Regions from separate parts of the Allofournierella sp. CML151 genome, predicted to be linked through region 2. Evidence: riboswitches for the same ligand, from Rfam matches in the RefSeq annotation. Region 2 holds a riboswitch; the other holds the start of a gene.
The links. A riboswitch is a leader RNA that binds a small molecule or an ion and turns the genes downstream of it on or off. The one in region 2 is predicted to bind cobalamin.
Positions count from the first base shown of each region.

Region 1: it holds a riboswitch for cobalamin, as region 2 does, so the genes downstream of both, PH256_RS05005 (cobyrinate a,c-diamide synthase) here and PH256_RS11865 (ABC transporter substrate-binding protein) in region 2, are expected to answer to the same signal.

Region 1 is NZ_JAPNNW010000004.1:194,024-202,687, reverse strand. Features, by position in the region: gene PH256_RS05010 (oligosaccharide flippase family protein) at 1-1,327, shown strand, start outside; cobalamin riboswitch at 1,378-1,576, shown strand; gene PH256_RS05005 (cobyrinate a,c-diamide synthase) at 1,755-3,122, shown strand; gene cobT (nicotinate-nucleotide--dimethylbenzimidazole phosphoribosyltransferase) at 3,119-4,195, shown strand; gene PH256_RS04995 (bifunctional adenosylcobinamide kinase/adenosylcobinamide-phosphate guanylyltransferase) at 4,183-4,725, shown strand; gene PH256_RS04990 (adenosylcobinamide-GDP ribazoletransferase) at 4,712-5,488, shown strand; gene PH256_RS04985 (bifunctional adenosylcobinamide kinase/adenosylcobinamide-phosphate guanylyltransferase) at 5,485-5,820, shown strand; gene PH256_RS04980 (histidine phosphatase family protein) at 5,817-6,422, shown strand; gene cbiB (adenosylcobinamide-phosphate synthase CbiB) at 6,419-7,384, shown strand; gene PH256_RS04970 (pyridoxal phosphate-dependent aminotransferase) at 7,406-8,476, shown strand; gene PH256_RS04965 (cobyric acid synthase) at 8,469-8,664, shown strand, end outside.
Region 2 is NZ_JAPNNW010000017.1:48,999-57,662, reverse strand. Features, by position in the region: gene PH256_RS11870 (FecCD family ABC transporter permease) at 1-114, opposite strand, end outside; gene PH256_RS11865 (ABC transporter substrate-binding protein) at 111-1,106, opposite strand; cobalamin riboswitch at 1,334-1,527, opposite strand; gene PH256_RS11860 (glycosyltransferase family 2 protein) at 1,606-2,553, opposite strand; gene PH256_RS11855 (AtpZ/AtpI family protein) at 2,822-3,136, shown strand; gene PH256_RS11850 (ATP synthase subunit I) at 3,157-3,591, shown strand; gene PH256_RS11845 (F0F1 ATP synthase subunit A) at 3,588-4,352, shown strand; gene atpE (ATP synthase F0 subunit C) at 4,474-4,740, shown strand; gene atpF (F0F1 ATP synthase subunit B) at 4,820-5,284, shown strand; gene atpH (ATP synthase F1 subunit delta) at 5,281-5,817, shown strand; gene atpA (F0F1 ATP synthase subunit alpha) at 5,834-7,348, shown strand; gene atpG (ATP synthase F1 subunit gamma) at 7,362-8,213, shown strand; gene atpD (F0F1 ATP synthase subunit beta) at 8,246-8,664, shown strand, end outside.

The DNA.
Region 1 (8,664 bases), on a different contig from region 2:
ATTGGCCCGCCCGCAGCCCGGCCGGGCAAAAGGAGTTCTGGGCCGGGTGATGGCGCTTGCCTTAGCCTTTGGTTTCGCTGCAGGGGTGGTGCAGCTGGTACTGGCCTGGCCTGCCGCCCGCTATTGGTTGGGGGATATACGGGCAGCGCCCTCGCTGGCACTGCTGGCGCCCAGTCTGCCCTTCATGGCAGTGGGCTCGGCGGCCCGGGGTTATTTCTTCGCCCGACGCAAGGTAGGTCCCAATGTGGTCAGTCAGATTTTTGAACAGATCATCCGTATTGTCCTGGTGCTGCTGATTCTTCCCGGTGCGGTGCAGCGGGGTGTGCAGTACGCCTGCGCTGCGGTGCTGGTGGGCAGCATGGTCAGCGAGGTTGTATCTACCCTGCTGGTGATGTGGTACTACCGGCGGGATATGAACCGGACCTTCGGCGATGCCCCGGCTCAGGTGCCCAGGGGCACCTCAGGGCGAATCTGGCGCATTCTGGCCCCGGTGGAAGGAGGTCGCTGCCTGGATAGTGCCCTCCACACGGTGGAAAACACGCTGGTTCCCGCCTGCCTGCTGGCCTTTCTGGGCAGCCGGGAGAAGTCGCTGGCTCAGTTCGGCGCGCTTAAGGGGATGGCCATGCCGATACTGCTGTTTCCGTTTTCCTTCCTCACCCCGCTGGCCACCCTGCTGATGCCGGAGGTTACTGAGGCGCACATTCTGGGGCGGCAGAAAACATTAGAAACGCTGGTGGGGCGCATCATGCTGTTCACCACCACCTTTTCGGTGCTGGCCGGGGGATTGATTGCCCTGTACGCTTATCCGCTGGGCCGGATTCTCTACCACGACGAGACCATCGGCTTTTATCTGGCAGTTCTGGCTCCGGTGCTGCCGGGCATGTATCTGGATGCCATGGGCGATTCCATTCTGAAGGGCCTGGGCGAGGAGGTGGCCACCTTCCGCTACAGCATCTGGGATTCCCTCATCCGCATCGGTCTGGTGATTTTGCTCATGCCGCGCATGGGCATGAAGGGCTTTCTGTTTGTGATGATTTGCTCCAATGTGCTGTCCGCGCTGCTGAACATCTTCCGCATTGAAAAGGTGGCCCGCATCCGCACCCGCTGGTATCGGTGGTTTGTGCAGCCCGCGTTGATTTTCCTGATTTCGGCGGTTCTGGGGCAGGGGGCCCTGCGCCTGGTGGGAGTGAGTGGTGATTGGCCGCAGCTGCTGCTGGGCTGCGTGGTCACCGGGGGACTCTATTGCCTTCTGATGCTCCGCTTCGGCCTGTGGGACGCAGTGCAGGCCATTCTGACCAGGCGAAAGCCCGCAGGCAGCGCCGCCTGAATTTATGACCGCTTTGCCTATACAAACATCCGGTTTTGTGGTATAGTATATAGGTTAAATCGCCGCCGGGTGCCCGGAGCCGCAAAAGGCTGGCCGGGAGAATAGGGAAATGGGTGCAATGCCCATGCGGGACCGCCGCCGTAAAGGCTGAGCATTGGCAGGAAAAGCCACTGGGGAGTTTTCCCGGGAAGGCGCTGCCGGTGCGCGCAAGGCCTGAGCCGGAAGACCTGCCCGACGGATGAATCACTGCCAAAGGCAGGAACCCTCGCGCCGGACGGACCAAACGTGCGCAGGGCAAAGCACCGGCTGCTGGGCCGGTGTGTGTTGTACGTTTCCGGGCCTTTCTCTGCTTTGCCGTCCGGCAAGGCGGGAGAGGCCTTTTTCTTTGCGAGGCGGCAAAAGACCGCCGTTTTGTTGAGGAGGACCAATGCTCGAAGTGATGATCGCCGCCCCGGCTTCCGGCAGCGGCAAAACTTCTGTCACCTGCGGCCTGCTGCAGGCGCTGAAAGACCGGGGCCTGGCCCCTGCGGCCTTCAAGTGCGGGCCGGATTATATCGACCCTATGTTCCACCGCTCGGTGCTGCAGGTGCCCAGCCGTAACCTGGATGTATTTCTCGCCGGGGAAGAGCGGGTGCGCAGGCTTTACCGCCGCCACACAGCGGGCTGCGATGCTGCGGTGTGCGAGGGCGTGATGGGCTTTTACGACGGTATGACCTTCGGCGGCGACAAGGCCAGCGCCTGGGATGTGGCCCGCCTGCTGGAGCTCCCGGTGCTGCTGGTGCTGCACCCCTACGGCTCCAGTCTGACACTGGCGGCCCAGGTGAAGGGAATGCTCTCCTTCCGCAAGGACAGCCGCATCAAGGGACTGTTTCTGAACCGGTGCAGTGCCGGTTTGTATGCCGCGCTCAAGCCCATGCTGGAAGAGGAGACCGGTGTGCCGGTGCTGGGCTGTCTGCCCGAGCTGGAGCAGGCGTCTCTCTCCAGCCGTCATCTGGGTTTGGTCACCACCGGCGAGGTGGAGGATCTGGCCCAGCGGGTGCGGGCAATTGCAGCCTGCCTGGAAACCACAATGGACTGGCCCCGCTTTCTGGCAGTCTACCAGACCGGGCGGCAGTCGGAGCCCGCAATTGCGGAGCAGCCCTGCGAAAACGGCCCCGTGATTGCCGTGGCCCGGGACGAGGCCTTCCAGTTTTATTATGAAGAGAGCCTGGACGCGTTGCGCCGGGCCGGAGCGCGGCTGCACTTTTTCAGCCCGCTGCATGATGAGAGCCTTCCAGCCGGTGCGGCGGGCCTGTATCTGGGCGGCGGCTATCCTGAACTGCACGCCAAGGCTCTCAGCGAGAACCGTCCCATGCGGCATGCTATTCGGGCGGCAGTTGAGCGAGGGGTGCCTACCGTGGCGGAATGCGGCGGCTTTTTGTATCTGGGCCAGAGTCTGGAGGACGCAAACGGCGACGCCTGGCCCATGGCCGGGGTACTGCCCGGCGCGGGCCACAAAACCGGCGGACTGGTGCGGTTCGGCTACAACCGACTGACCGCCCGCAGCGACAGTATGCTGCTGCGCACCGGCGAGATCACCAATGCCCACGAGTTCCATTGCTGGGACAGCACCGAGAATGGCGCGGCCCTGCAGGCGGAAAAAACCTCCGGCGGCAGGCAGTGGAGCTGCTGCTTTGCCACTCAGAGCTTGTACGCGGGCTTTCCGCACCTGTATCTTGCCGGAGACCTGCCGCTGGCCGAGCGCTTTGCGGCAGCGGCAAAGGAATATGCAAAGCGAGAGGAGAAGCAAGCGTGACACTGGCACAGCTTTTAAAACAGATCAAGCCGAAAAACGAAAGGGCAGAGCAGGAAACCCGCCGCCGCTGGAACGCCTGTGCAAAGCCGCTGGGCAGCCTGGGCCTTCTGGAGGACGCATTGTGCCAGATCGCATCGGTCACCGGCTCGGCGGACATTGATCTGGAACAGAAAGCCTTACTCGTTTTCTGTGCGGACAACGGCGTGGTGGCCCAGGGGGTAACCCAGACCGGCAGCGAGGTGACGGCAATGGTGGCCCGCGGGTTTGCGCAGGGCACCACCCCCGCCTGCCGGATGGCCCGGCGGGCAGGCTGTAAGCTGATTCCGGTGGATATGGGCATCAAGGATTTTACCCCGCAGCCCGGTGTGCTGGATCGGCGGGTGGCCAACGGCACCGGCGATATTTCCCAGGGCCCGGCCATGACTCGCGAGCAAGCCGAGCAGGCCATTCTGGCCGGCGCGCTTTTGGTACAGGACTGCAAGCAGCAGGGCGTGGGCCTTCTGGCCACCGGCGAAATGGGCATCGGCAATACCACCACCGCCAGCGCAGTGGCCAGCGTGCTGCTGGGCTGTGAGCCGGAGGCCATCACCGGCCGGGGCGCGGGCCTTTCCGATGAAGGACTTGCCCGCAAAAAAGCGGCCATCCGCAAGGCCATCCAGACCAACCAGCCGGACCCGACGGACCCGCTGGATGTGCTGGCCAAGCTGGGTGGTTTTGATATTGCTGGTATGTGTGGTTCATTCCTGGGCGGTGCGGCCTTCGGGGTTCCAGTGCTCATGGATGGCGTCATCAGCGCGGCGGCGGCTCTGCTGGCGGTGCGCCTTTGCCCGGATGCGGGCAAAGCGATTCTGGCCAGTCATGTATCGGCAGAGCCTGCGGGTGCGCTGCTGCTGAATGCGCTGGACAAGCACCCCCTGATCACCGCCGGACTTCGCCTGGGCGAGGGCACCGGCGCGCTGGCAGCCATGCCGCTGCTGGATATGGCCCAGGCGGTGTATGAGGAATCCAACACCTTCGAAAATTACGGCATGGAGGCCTACCAGCCCCAGGGAGGCGAGTCATGTTCACTCTGATCGTGGGCGGCGCGGCCAGCGGCAAAAGCGAATACGCCGAGCGCTTGGCGGTGGCGGCCCCGGCGGCGCGCCGGTTTTACATTGCCACCATGCAGCCCTGGGGTGAGGAGACCCGCCAGCGCATTGCCCGGCACCGGGCCATGCGGGCGGGCAAAGGCTTTGAGACGGTGGAGTGTCCGCTGAATCTGGCGGGCCTGCAGCTGCCGGAACAGGGCGCAGTGCTGCTGGAATGCCTGAGCAATCTGGCGGCCAACGAACGATATGATCCCGCGGGTGCGGGTGAGGATGCCTTCTGCTCCATTTTGGACGGGGTGGACAAGCTCCTCAGCCAGTGCAGCGATTTGATTCTGGTGAGCAACGAGGTGTTCAGCGGCGGCATCGAATACGAGGGCGATACGCTGGAATACCTGCGGCTGCTGGCCCGGCTTAACCGGGAGCTGGCTGCCCGGGCGGACAATGTGTGCGAAGTACAATGCGGCATTGCCCGGTATTATAAAGGAAAGGAGCCCTATCTGCATGATCGTGCTTGAGACCATCGCGGTGGCCTTTGCCATGTTTTCCGCCATCCCGGTACCTCAGCCGGTGTGGGGGCCGCGCAACATGCGGTATGCGTTGTGCGCACTGCCCCTGATCGGGGTGGTGATCGGGCTGGCCCAGGCACTGTGGCTGCTTGCCGCCAATTGGCTGTGCACGCCGGAAATGCTGCGAGGTGCAGGGCTGTGTCTGATTCCCATTCTGCTCACCGGGGGCATCCATCTGGACGGCTACGCCGACACCAGCGACGCGCTGGCCAGCTGTGCGCCGCCGGAGAAAAAACAGGAGATTTTAAAGGACCCCCGCTGCGGCGCCTTCGCGGTGATCCGGTTGGGCGTCTGGTTTGTGGCCAGCTTTGCGCTGTGCACTGCGGTGCGGCTGGATGACCCGGCTCTTGCCTGCTTTGGGATGAGCTTTGTGCTCAGCCGGGCGTTGTCCGGCTGGGCGGTGGCCACCTTCCCGCTGGCAAAAAACACCGGCCTTGCCCATACCTTCGCCACCTCGGCGGATCGGATGGCGGTGCGCCGGGTGCTGCTGGTGCTGGCAATTTTGCTGGCGGTCTGCATGTGTGCAGTGGGCCGGATAGAAGGTGCAGCCATGGTAGCGGCAGCGTTTTTGGTGCTGCTCTACTACCGCCGCATGAGTGACAAACAGTTCGGTGGTCTGTCCGGCGATTTGGCAGGCTGGTTTTTGCAGACTGCGGAACTTTGGATGCTGGCCGCCCTTGTGGCGGTGCAGCTGTTGGAGGCAGCGTTATGATTTTTATCACAGGCCCGCTGTTTGCGGGCAAACGGGACTTTGCCTGCCACATTCTGGGCTGTAAAGCGGAAGAGCTTGTCAGATATGCGGTGTGGGATGTGCAGAATCTGGTGGGGCAGAAATCCCCGGAAGAGCTGGCGGAGCAGCTGGAAACCTGGCCGGTGGTCATCGCCACCGAGGTGGGCGGCGGTGTGGTGCCGGTGGATGCAAAGCAGCGGGCCGACCGGGAAGCGGCGGGCCGTCTGGCCTGCCTGTTGGCCCAGAAGGCGGACACTGTGGTGCGGGTCTTCTGCGGTCTGCCCATCTTATTAAAAGGAGAATTGCCGGAATGAATATCTATCTGCTTCGCCACGGCGAAACGGAATACAATAAGCAAAAACGCTACCAGGGCACGCTGGATATCCCCCTGAGTGCCGAGGGCCTTGCCCGACTGCAAAAGGCGCCGATCTCACCCAAAGTGGTCTATATTTCCCCTCTGGTCCGCGCCCGCCGCACCGCCGAGATCCTCTTCCCGGAAGCCCGGCTGGTGGAGGTAGAGGATCTGAAAGAGATGTGCTTCGGCGTGTTTCAGGGCCGCAACTACATCGAGATGGAAAAGGACCCGGACTACATTGCCTGGGTGGGGGAGGACTGCACCGGCCGTTGCCCCGGCGGCGAGACCAAGGCGGAGTTCACTCAGCGCACCTGTGAGGCCTTCTGCCGCCTGCTGGAGGATGCTCTGGCAGCTGGCGAGGAGGAGCTGGTGATTCTGGCCCACGGAGGCACTCAGATGGCTCTGATGGAGCAGTACGGCTTGCCCAAAAAGGATTATTACAGCTGGTGCGGCCCCAACGGCGGCGGCTATCTGGTGACCACCGACGCCAACCGCTGGAACAAGGAGCACACGCTGGAATACCAGCGCACGGTGTGTTATGAAAGGGGCGGGCAGGTATGACGATTTTGCTGGCTGTTTTGCTGGGCTTTTGCGTCGACCTGATTCTGGGCGACCCCCGTTGGATGCCCCACCCGGTGGTATACATGGGTAAGGCCATCACCCGGCTGGAGCGGCTGCTGCGCCGTCTTCTGCCGGATACGCCTCGCGCTCTGTTCTGGGGCGGCGTGGTGCTGGCGGCGGTTCTGCCGCTGGGAACGCTTGCTTTCAGCGCAGGTGTCATCTGGCTGGCAGGCCGGATTCATCCCGCACTGGGCTTTGCGGTGCAGGTGCTGTGGTGCTGGCAGGCGCTGGCGGTGAAGGACCTGCGGGTGGAGACCATGCATGTGTACGAACCGCTCTGTAAAGGTGATCTGCTTGCTGCCCGAAAAGCGGTGAGCCGTGTGGTGGGACGGGACACCCAGTCCCTCACCAGCGAAGGTGTGACCAAGGCCGCGGTGGAAACCATCGCGGAAAACTTCTCGGACGGCGTCATCGCCCCCATGCTCTACCTGATCATCGGCGGCGCGCCTTTGGGTTTGGCTTACAAGGCCATCAATACCATGGACAGCATGGTGGGCTACAAAAACGACAAATACCTGTACTTCGGCCGGGCCGCCGCAAAACTGGACGACGCGGCCGGATACATCCCCGCCCGGCTGTCTGCTTTGTTCTGGATTGCCGCGGCCTTCTTCACCGGAAACAATGCGGCGAACGCCTGGCGTATCTGGCGGCGGGACCGGCGCAAGCATGCCAGCCCCAACGCTGCCCAGCCGGAATCCGCCTGCGCGGGTGCGCTGGGGGTCCAGCTGGCAGGTCCGGCCTGGTATTTCGGCAAGCTGCATGAAAAGCCCACCCTGGGCGATGCGCTGCGCCCGGTGGAGGTGGAGGACATCCCCCGCACCAACCGGATGATGCTGACCGCCAGCCTGTTGGGGCTGGTGGTGCTGGCGGCGGTGCGCTGGGCGGTGCTGCTGGCTTTATAAGAAAAAGGAGAATCAACTGCAATGCAGCAAAAACTGACCCATGGCGGCGACTGGGCGGGCTTTGAGGCCGAGTATGGCCGCCCGCCGCTGGATTTTTCCGCCAATGTGAGCCCGCTGGGCGTGCCCTGGGCGGTACGCCGGGCGGTGGCAAAGGCGGCCCGGCAGGCGGCCCGTTACCCGGACCCCCTCTGCCGCCGTCTCACCGAGGCGCTGGCCCGGCACGAGAGTGTGAAACAGGAGCAGATCCTGTGCGGCAACGGAGCGGCAGATCTGATCTTCCGGGTGGTGCTGGCGAAGAAGCCCCGTACAGCCCTTGTCACTGCGCCCACCTTTGCGGAATACGAGCAGGCGCTGGAAACGGTGGACTGCCGGGTGAAGCAGCACATGCTCACCGAAGAAAACGGCTTTGCCGTCACCCCTGCCATTCTGGAGGAAATCACTCCGGAGCTGGACATGCTCTTTTTGTGTGAGCCAAACAACCCAACCGGAGCGCTCACCGAGCCGGACCTGCTTCGAAAGATTCTGGAGCGGTGTGCGGCCTGCGGTACTCTGCTGGTGGTGGACGAGTGCTTCAACGACTGGCTGGATGACCCCGCAGCCCACACCCTGAAGGGGGAGCTGGGCCGCTTTTCCAATTTGCTGATTTTAAAGGCTTTCACCAAGCTGTATGCCATGGCGGGCCTGCGCTTGGGGTACTGTCTGTGCGGGGACGAAGCCCTGCTGAAGGCAATGGCTCGCTGCGGCCAGCCCTGGGCGGTGTCCGGCCCGGCGCAGGAGGCGGGGCTTGCGGCCCTGGGCGAGCACAGGTATGTGGCCCGGTTACGGGCGGTCATTCAAGCAGAGCGCCCCTGGCTGACGAGTCAACTGGCCGGGCTGGGCCTAAAGGTGCTGCAGGGCAGTGCCAATTATCTGCTTTTGTACAGCGAAAAGGAGCTGGCGGCCCCGCTGCGAAAGCTGGGCGTGCTGATTCGGGACTGCTCCAATTATCCCGGCCTAAATAAGGGCTGGTATCGGGTGGCAGTGCGTACCCGGCAGGAAAACCGGCAGCTGATCGCTACCCTCAGAAAGGTGTGTGGCTGCGAGAATGGCTAAGGCAAAATGTATCATGATCCAGGGGACCATGAGCGGGGCGGGCAAGAGCCTGCTCTGCACTGCGCTGTGCCGTATTTTTGCGCAGGACGGCTGGCGGGTAGCCCCTTTCAAAAGCCAGAACATGGCACTGAACAGCTGCATCACCGCCGACGGCCTGGAAATGGGCCGCGCCCAGGCGGTGCAGGCCC
Region 2 (8,664 bases):
CAGAATTTCACCGGGAGAGATGGACACGCTGCCCACCCCGATGCCAAGAAGAACCGCGACCAGCGCGGCCAGACACAGCAGGCCGAACCGCGCCGGGCGGGAAAACCGGCTCATTCGCCGAATACCTCCGGATAGACGGCCTTGCCCATCTCTTCCAGAGCGGTCACGATGTTCTCGTTGGGCAGAGAGGAGGACTGCTTGTCGATCTGGTAAACATCACCGTTCTTCACAGCGGTCACAGCTTCCCAGCCCTCACGGCTCTTGATTTCACCCACGGGGTCCTCGATGTAGTCCACGTTGGTGAGGATCACGTCCGGGTTGCCGCTGACCACCACCTCGCTGTCCACACTGGTCCAGCCCTCGGCCTTGTCGGCCATCATGTTGTTGGCGCCGATCAGGCTGATCATCTCGTCCATGTAGGTGCCGGAGCCGGTGCTGTAGGCAGAGGGGGCGGCGGAAATCTCAAAGTAAACGGTCTTGCGCTGATCCTCGGGAATGGAAGCCCCCAGAGCGGCAATGCGATCGATCTCGGCCTTCAGGGTTTCGTTGATCTCAGCGGCGCGCTCGGTCTTGCCCATCACCTGACCCAGGAAGGTCACGTCCTCGTAGATATCCTCAATGGAGGCGCTGGTGGGAATGCAAACCACGGTGGCACCCAGCTCCTGCAGGGGCTGGAAGGGGTCCTCGCCACCGGAGGAGCTGATGGAGGACACAAAGATCACATCCGGTACCAGGGTGGCCATCTGCTCCGCGTCCGGAGTCATCATGTCAAAAACAGGCAGGTCCTGGGGGGCGTTTTCCATCTTGGCGCTGTTGGCATCCAGCGCGATGATCTGGTCGGTGCAGCCCAGATCCATCAGGGTCTGGGTGATGGAGGGAGCCATGGAGATTACGGTCTCCACATTGTCCGGCAGGGTAATGGCAGCGCCGCTGCGGTCTTCGGTGGGTTTGGCCGCCGAAGCTGCCTCACTGGAAGCGCTTGCCGAAGAAGCAGAGGATGCGGCGGCGGAAGAGGCCGGAGCGGAAGTGCTGGCGGCCGGTGCGCCGCAGGCGGCCATACCGAAGGCCAGAGCCGCAGCGACAAATGCGGAAAGAATGCGTTTCATAAATGTTCCTCCTGAAATATTTGGAATGAGGGGGTTATTTCCATGCGGCCGGATTGCCGCAAAGAACAAAAATACGCCGCCCCGGCAAAGCGGAGCGGCGCAGCAGCGAACAGGTGCGACAGAAAAGACCCCGTGAGGCGTAATGCCCCCAGGCTGTACTGCCGCCCTGCCGCGTGTTTGGTCCGTCCACGAAGCGGGGTCCCGCACCGGAAAAGATGGCTTCCCGGTATGGATGCGAACGGCAGGCAGGTCTTCCGGCTCGTGAGCGTTAAAGCGCGCGCCCGGCCGGCCTTCCCATTCCTTTCGGAACAGTGGCAGATGGCCGGGGCGCTGGCCCACACGGCGGCGGTCCCGCACGGGATTGATTACCCGTTTCCCTTTTCATTCAGACAGGCTGAACACCTGCCGTTCGATTTTTATAAAGTATGATCGGATGCGTGGGTGCATCCAAGAAGAAAAGCAAAACAATCAGGCCCGGCGGCTGCGGTGAATCAGGTGGTCAGCCGTCCAGATCCTCTTCGGTCTCCCGGGTGATGTAGACCGGGCGGTGCTTGGTTTCCAGATAGGTTTTGGCCAGATACTGACCAAGAACACCCATGCAGAACAACTGCACACCGCTGCACAAAAAGATGATGCACACCATGCTGGGCCACCCGCTGGTGGGATCGCCGAACAAAAGGGTGCGGACAATGATCACGATAATCATCACGAAAGCCAGCAGGCAGAAGAACATGCCCATCAGGCTGGCAATGGCCAGCGGGGCGGTGGAAAAGCCGATGATTCCCTCCAGCGAATAGAGGAACAGCTTCCAGAAATTCCACTTGGTCTCGCCGGCCACCCGCTCCACATTTACGTATTCCAGCCACTTGGTCTTGAAGCCGACCCAGCCAAAGATTCCCTTGGAAAACCGGTTGTATTCCGGCATAGACAGAATGGCATCCACCATTCTCCGGCGCATCAGTCGGTAATCACGCGCGCCATCCACGATGTCCGCATCGCTCATCTTATTGATGAGCTTGTAGAACATCCGGGCGAAAAAGCTGCGGATGGGCGGCTCACCCTGGCGGGTGGTGCGGCGGGTAGCGGCGCAGTCGTAATCTTCGTGCAGAAGTGCATCCAGCATCTGGGGCAGAAGAGCCGGCGGGTCCTGAAGGTCAGCATCCATCATAGCCACGTAATCGCCCTTGGCGGCCTGCAGGCCGGCCAGAATGCCTGCCTCCTTGCCAAAATTGCGGGAGAAGCTGATGTAGCGTACCCGTTTGTCCTGCCGGTGCAGCTCACGGGCGATGGCAAGGGTGCTGTCCTTGGAGCCGTCGTCCACAAAAATGAACTCGAACTCGGCACCATGGCTTTGTTTCATCTCTGAGGCGACTCGGGTGATCTCCTTATAAAACAGGGGAAGAGATTCCTGCTCATTGTAGCAGGGAACAATGATGGAAAGAAGCATGAGAATACCGCCTTTCTCAGATAAAACCCGGCTGCACAGCATGGGTATTATCTATTATATCACAGAGACATCAAAAGAACAAACCCCGCAAAAGTTGCGTGAAAATATGTAAAAGGAGGCAAGAGTTTTAGATTTCTTGCGTTTTTGACACGAAGCACAGTTTGACGGATTGCTCTGGAGAAAGAGTGTGGTATACTTCGTAATATGGAAGTAAATTTATCAAAATAAAGCAAAAAAGATTGTTCTTGTGCAAGCTTTTTGGTATACTATGTTATACGATTGTGTGCCAGATTTGCAATATAAGACTGGCGAAAGGAGCGGCTCGGTGAAAAGTTGGATGAAAGTCATGCAGGATATTGCCTGGCTGACTCAATTGGGAATCTCGGTCACTGCGCCGCCGCTTTTATGCGCCGGTGCCGCCTGGTGGCTTTCGGCCCGAGCAGGGCTGCCCATGTGGGTAATGCTGCCTGCGCTGGTGCTGGGCTTCGGCGGCTCGGGTGCCAGCGTGTGGGGGTTTTACCGCTATATGCAGCGCAAGGCTTCCCGCAAAAAGGCTCCGCCATCCTTTAACCGGCATTTATAACAAAAGAGAGAGGACGTTCTATGAAGATAGCACCTGCTGTAAAAAAAGAGACCGGGCATATCGCGCTGGGCACTGCCGTGGGCGTGGCCGTTATGCTGGTGGTGTTCGCTGTTCTGGGGTATTTCAGCGCCGGAGTGGCGGTGAGCGGTATTCTGGGCGGCGCGATTGCGGTGGGAAACTTCTTTCTGCTGGGACTGACGGTGCAGAAGGTGGCCGATGGCCAGCCGGAGGACCGGGCCCGCAAGTGGATGCAGTTTTCCTACAACATGCGTATGCTGCTGATGGTGGTGTGGCTGATTGTGGCGCTGGCCGTTCCGTTTTTCAACTGGGTGGCGGCGCTTGTGCCCCTGCTGATGCCCCGGCTTACCATCGGGGTTATGCAGGCCACCGGAATGTATCACAAGGAAAAGGGCGATACGCTGCCCTTGAATGAAGGGGGGAACGCAAAGGAATGAACGTTTCGATCAACGGCCCGCAGATCTACTGGGAATCCAGCTGGTCGGTGCCGCTTTTGGGTAAGCTGCAGATCACAGCAAGCCTGGTGGATGCCTGGATTATCCTGGCGCTGATCGGCATCCTGTGCTGGTGGCTGGGCCGTGGGCTCACGGTGGAGAACATCAGCAAAAAGCAGGCAGTGGCTGAGCTGCTGGTGACCACCTGCCAGAATTTCGTGAATGGCAACATGGGCGAAAAATACGCTTACTTTGCTCCGTTTATCGGTGCGCTGTTCAGTTATTCCGCGCTGTGCAGTCTGTCCAGTCTGGTGGGGCTTTATCCCGCCACCAGCGATCTGTCCACCGAGCTGTCCTGGGCGCTGCTGGTGTTTGTGATGATCACCTACACCAAGATCCGAACCAACGGTGTGGGCGGCTATCTGAAGGGCTTTACCACACCCATCCCGGTGTTTACCCCCTTCAACATTATCAGTGAGCTGGCCACTCCCATCTCGATGGCGTTCCGTCATTTCGGCAACATCATGTCCGGCGGCGTGATCAGTACGCTGGTCTATGCGGCGCTGGCGGTATTGAGTCAGGCGGTGTTCGGGCTGCTGCCCGGCGCACTGGGTGAGATTCTCAGCCTGATCCCGCTGTTCCAGCTGGGCATTCCGGCGATTCTGTCGGTGTATTTCGATCTGTTCAGCAGCCTGATGCAGGCATTCATCTTCTGTATGCTGACCATGCTGTACATTGCAAATGCAGCCCAGACCGACGAGTAAGTTTTTTGAATTCCATTGCGGCTGACCGCCGTGATCGAAGTGCCCCGCGGCCCGCAGGCAGAGGCCGAGGCAGATAACCCCAAAGCGATTCCATTTGAACATTTTTTAGGAGGACATTATTATGTTGGACAAAGCTATTGTATTGGCCGGCTGCGCCATCGGTGCAGGTCTTGCCCTGATCGCAGGTATCGGCCCTGGTATCGGTGAAGGTTACGCGGTAGGCCAGGCCTGCTCCGCGATTGGCCGTCAGCCCGAGTGCAAGGGCGACGTGACCAGCACCATGCTGCTGGGCTGTGCCATCGCCGAGACCACTGGTATTTACGGCTTCGTGACCGGCCTGCTGCTGATCTTCGTGGCCCCCGGCATGTTCACTGGCATGCTGGGCTGATTTTGGCCCGTAAGCCAGCCAGAAAGGGGAATGACCATTGCAACAGTTTAAAGATTTGGTGACGCTGACACCCTGGCATATGATCTTCATGCTGGGCAACCTGCTGATCCTCACCCTGCTGGTCAAGCATTTCCTGTTCAAGCCCGTGCAGAAGATTTTGAACGAGCGCCAGCGCAGGGCGGACGCCATGCTTGCCGACGCGAAACAGGCCAAGGAACAGGCCGAGGCGATGCAGGCGGAATATGAGAAGAGCCTGGCAGGCGCCAAGGAGGAGGCAGCCCGGTTGCTGAATCAGGCCAGCCAGACCGCCGCCCGCAACAGCGAGGAGACACTGAACGCCGCCCGTGCCCAGGCCGCTGAGCTCAAGCGCAAGGCGGGCGAGGAGATCGAGCAGCAGCGCAAGAAGGCGCTGAACGAGGTGAAGGACGAGATCGGCGGCATGGCTATGGCCATCGCCAGCAAGGTGGTGGAACGGGAGATCCAGGAGAAGGATCACCAGCAGCTGATCGATGAATTCATCGAGAAGGTAGGAGACGCCTCATGACCAAGATCGGCACCATATACGGCGGCGCGCTGTATGAGCTGGCCGTCGAGGAAGGGCTGGAGGCCGAAATGCTGGACGAGCTGGAGCAGGTGGAGCAGTTGCTTGCCGCCTGGCCGGACTACGAAAAGCTGCTGGCGCTGCCCAGCGTGCCCAAAGCCCAGCGCTGTCAGGCACTGGACGAGGCGCTGCGCGGGCGCATCCAGCCGTACCTGTTGAATTTTCTGAAGATTTTGACCGAGCGGGGCCAGATCCGAGCCCTGCGTGACTGCCGCAAGGAATACCGGGCCCGCTACAACGAAGCCCACGGCATTCTGGAGGCGACGGCGGTGGCGGCGGTGCCGCTGAGCGAGGCCCAGAAGACGGCTCTGACCGAAAAACTGAACAAGCTCACCGGCAAAACGGTGCAGCTTGCGGTGAAGGTGGACCCGGCCTGCCTGGGCGGCGTGCGCCTGGAGATGGGCGGCGCCGAGTTCGACGGCACGGTGCAGGCCCGTCTGGACGCACTGCGCCGCAGCCTGGCCGCCACGGTATAAGTGAGAAGGTGAAACGATGCAATTGAAACCGGAAGAAATTTCCAAGATCATAAAGGCCCAGATCAAGCACTATGAAAACTCCATTCAGCAAAGCGAGACCGGCACCGTGATCCTGGTGGGCGACGGCATCGCCCGGGCCACCGGCCTGGAGGAGTGCATGAGCGGCGAGCTGGTGCAGTTCTCCAACGGCGAATACGGCATGGCCCAGAACCTGGAGGAAAACTCGGTGTCCATCGTTATGCTGGGCAGCGATGTGGGCATCAAGGAGGGCAGCCTGGTCAAGCGCACCGGCAAGGTGGTAAGCGTGCCGGTGGGCGAAGCCATGATCGGCCGCGTGGTGAACGCGCTGGGCCATCCCATCGACGGCAAGGGCCCCATCGATGCCAAGGAGTACCGGCCCATCGAGTCTCCCGCACCGGGCATCATCCAGCGCAAGAGCGTTTCGGTACCCCTGCAGACCGGCATTAAGGCCATCGACTCCATGATTCCCATCGGCCGCGGCCAGCGCGAGCTGATTATCGGCGACCGGCAGACCGGTAAAACGGTCATCGCCACCGATACCATCATCAACCAGAAGGGCAAGGACGTGATCTGCATCTATGTGGCCATCGGCCAGAAGCAGAGCACCGTGGCCCAGCTGGTGAATACCCTCACCGAGAACGGCGCCATGGACTACACCATCGTGGTGTCCGCCACGGCCAGCGAGCTGTCGCCGCTGCAGTACATCGCGCCCTATTCCGGATGCGCCATGGGCGAATACTTCATGGCCCAGGGCAAGGACGTGCTGGTGATTTACGACGACCTGTCCAAGCATGCGGTGGCTTACCGTGCGCTGAGCCTGCTGATTCGCCGCCCGCCCGGACGTGAGGCCTACCCCGGCGACGTGTTCTATCTGCACAGCCGCCTGTTGGAGCGCGCGGCCCGTCTCGCCCCGGAATACGGCGGCGGCAGCCTGACCGCGCTGCCCATCATCGAGACCCAGGCGGGCGACGTTTCCGCCTACATCCCCACCAACGTGATCTCCATCACCGACGGCCAGATCTTCCTGGAGACCGAGCTGTTCCACTCCGGTGTTATGCCGGCAGTGAACCCGGGCATCTCGGTGAGCCGCGTGGGCGGCAACGCCCAGACTAAGGCCATGAAGAAGGTGGCCGGCTCCCTGAAGCTGCTCTACAGCCAGTACCGTGAGCTGCAGAGCTTCGCCCAGTTCGGCAGCGACCTGGATGCGGACACCAAGGCCCGCCTGGCCCAGGGCGAGCGCATCGTGGAGGTGCTCAAGCAGGACCGCAACAGCCCCATTTCCATGGAGCATCAGGTGTGCATCCTGTACGCTGTCACCCACGACCTGCTCAAGGACGTGGCCGTGGAGGATGTGAAGGAATACGAGCACGGCCTCTATGCCTATATGGACGGCCATGCCCCCGACGTGCTGGAGACCATCCGCACCAGCGGCAAGCTGGAAAAGGAGACCGAGACCGCGCTGGCGGCCGCTCTGGCAGAGTACACCACGGAGTTTTTGAAGACCAAGTAAGGAGGAGATCCCAATGGCAGGTGCGTCCATGAAGGACATCAAGCTGCGCATCAAGAGCGTGGAAAGCACCATGCAGATCACCAAGGCCATGGAGCTGGTGGCCTCCTCCAAGCTGCGGCGCGCCAAGGAGCGGGTGGAAAAAAGCCGCCCCTATTTTGAGGTGCTCCACGCGGCCCTTTCCGACATCGCGGCCTCCAATACCGAGCTTTCCTCGCCCTACATCGCCAAGCGGCCGGTGAAAAAGACCTGCTACGTGGTGATCGCGGGCGACCGCGGCCTTGCGGGCGGCTACAACGCCAACATTCTGAAAGCGGTGGCGGCCGAGGCCGAGGGCAAGGAAATCTGCGTGCTGCCGGTGGGCAAAAAGGCGCTGGAGCATTACCAGCGCCGGGGTGTCCAGCGGGTGACCGAGGAATACGCGGTGGCGGCGGATGTGACGGTGAGCGACTGCTTTTCCATGGCACGTCTGCTGGCCAAGGGCTTTCTGGCCGGTGAGTATGACGAGATCCGCCTGGCCTACACCAATTTCGTGTCCATGCTGAGCCAGCAGCCGGCCACCCTGTGCCTGCTGCCGCTGAGCGTCTCCCGCCCCGAGCCGGGCGCGGGTCCCCGGGGGCTGACCATCTACGAGCCCTCCAGCGAGGAAGTGTACGACGCCATCGTGCCGGAATACCTGGCGGGACTGATCTACGGAGCGCTGTGCGAATCCGTGGCCAGCGAGCTGGGCGCCCGGCGCAGCGCCATGGACGCGGCCACCAAGAACGCGGGTGAGATGATCGACTCGCTGAGCCTGCATTACAACCGGGCCCGGCAGGCGGCCATTACCCAGGAAATCACAGAGATCGTGGCGGGCGCCGAGGCCTGACGGCCTTTCCCGCCAGTAAAGGAGATAGATCCATGCCGAATAACCACGAAGGCATCGTGGCCCAGGTCATCGGCCCGGTGCTGGATATCAAATTTGCAGACGGCGAGCTGCCGGACCTGCTCAACGCGATCGAGGTGGGCGAAGGCGAGCACAAGCTGGTGGCCGAGGTGGCCCAGCTGATCGGCGACAACGTGGCCCGCTGCATCGCCATGAGCAGCACCGACGGTCTGGTGCGCGGCACCAAGGCCGTGGACACCGGCGGCCCCATCACCGTGCCCGTGGGCGAGGAATGCCTGGGCCGTATTTTCAACCTGCTGGGCGAGCCGGTGGACGATCAGCCCGCGCCTCCGGCCAAGGAGCGCTGGCCCATCCACCGCGATCCCCCCAGCTATGAGGAGCAGCAGAACACCACCGAGATTCTGGAGACCGGCATCAAGGTGGTTGACCTGAT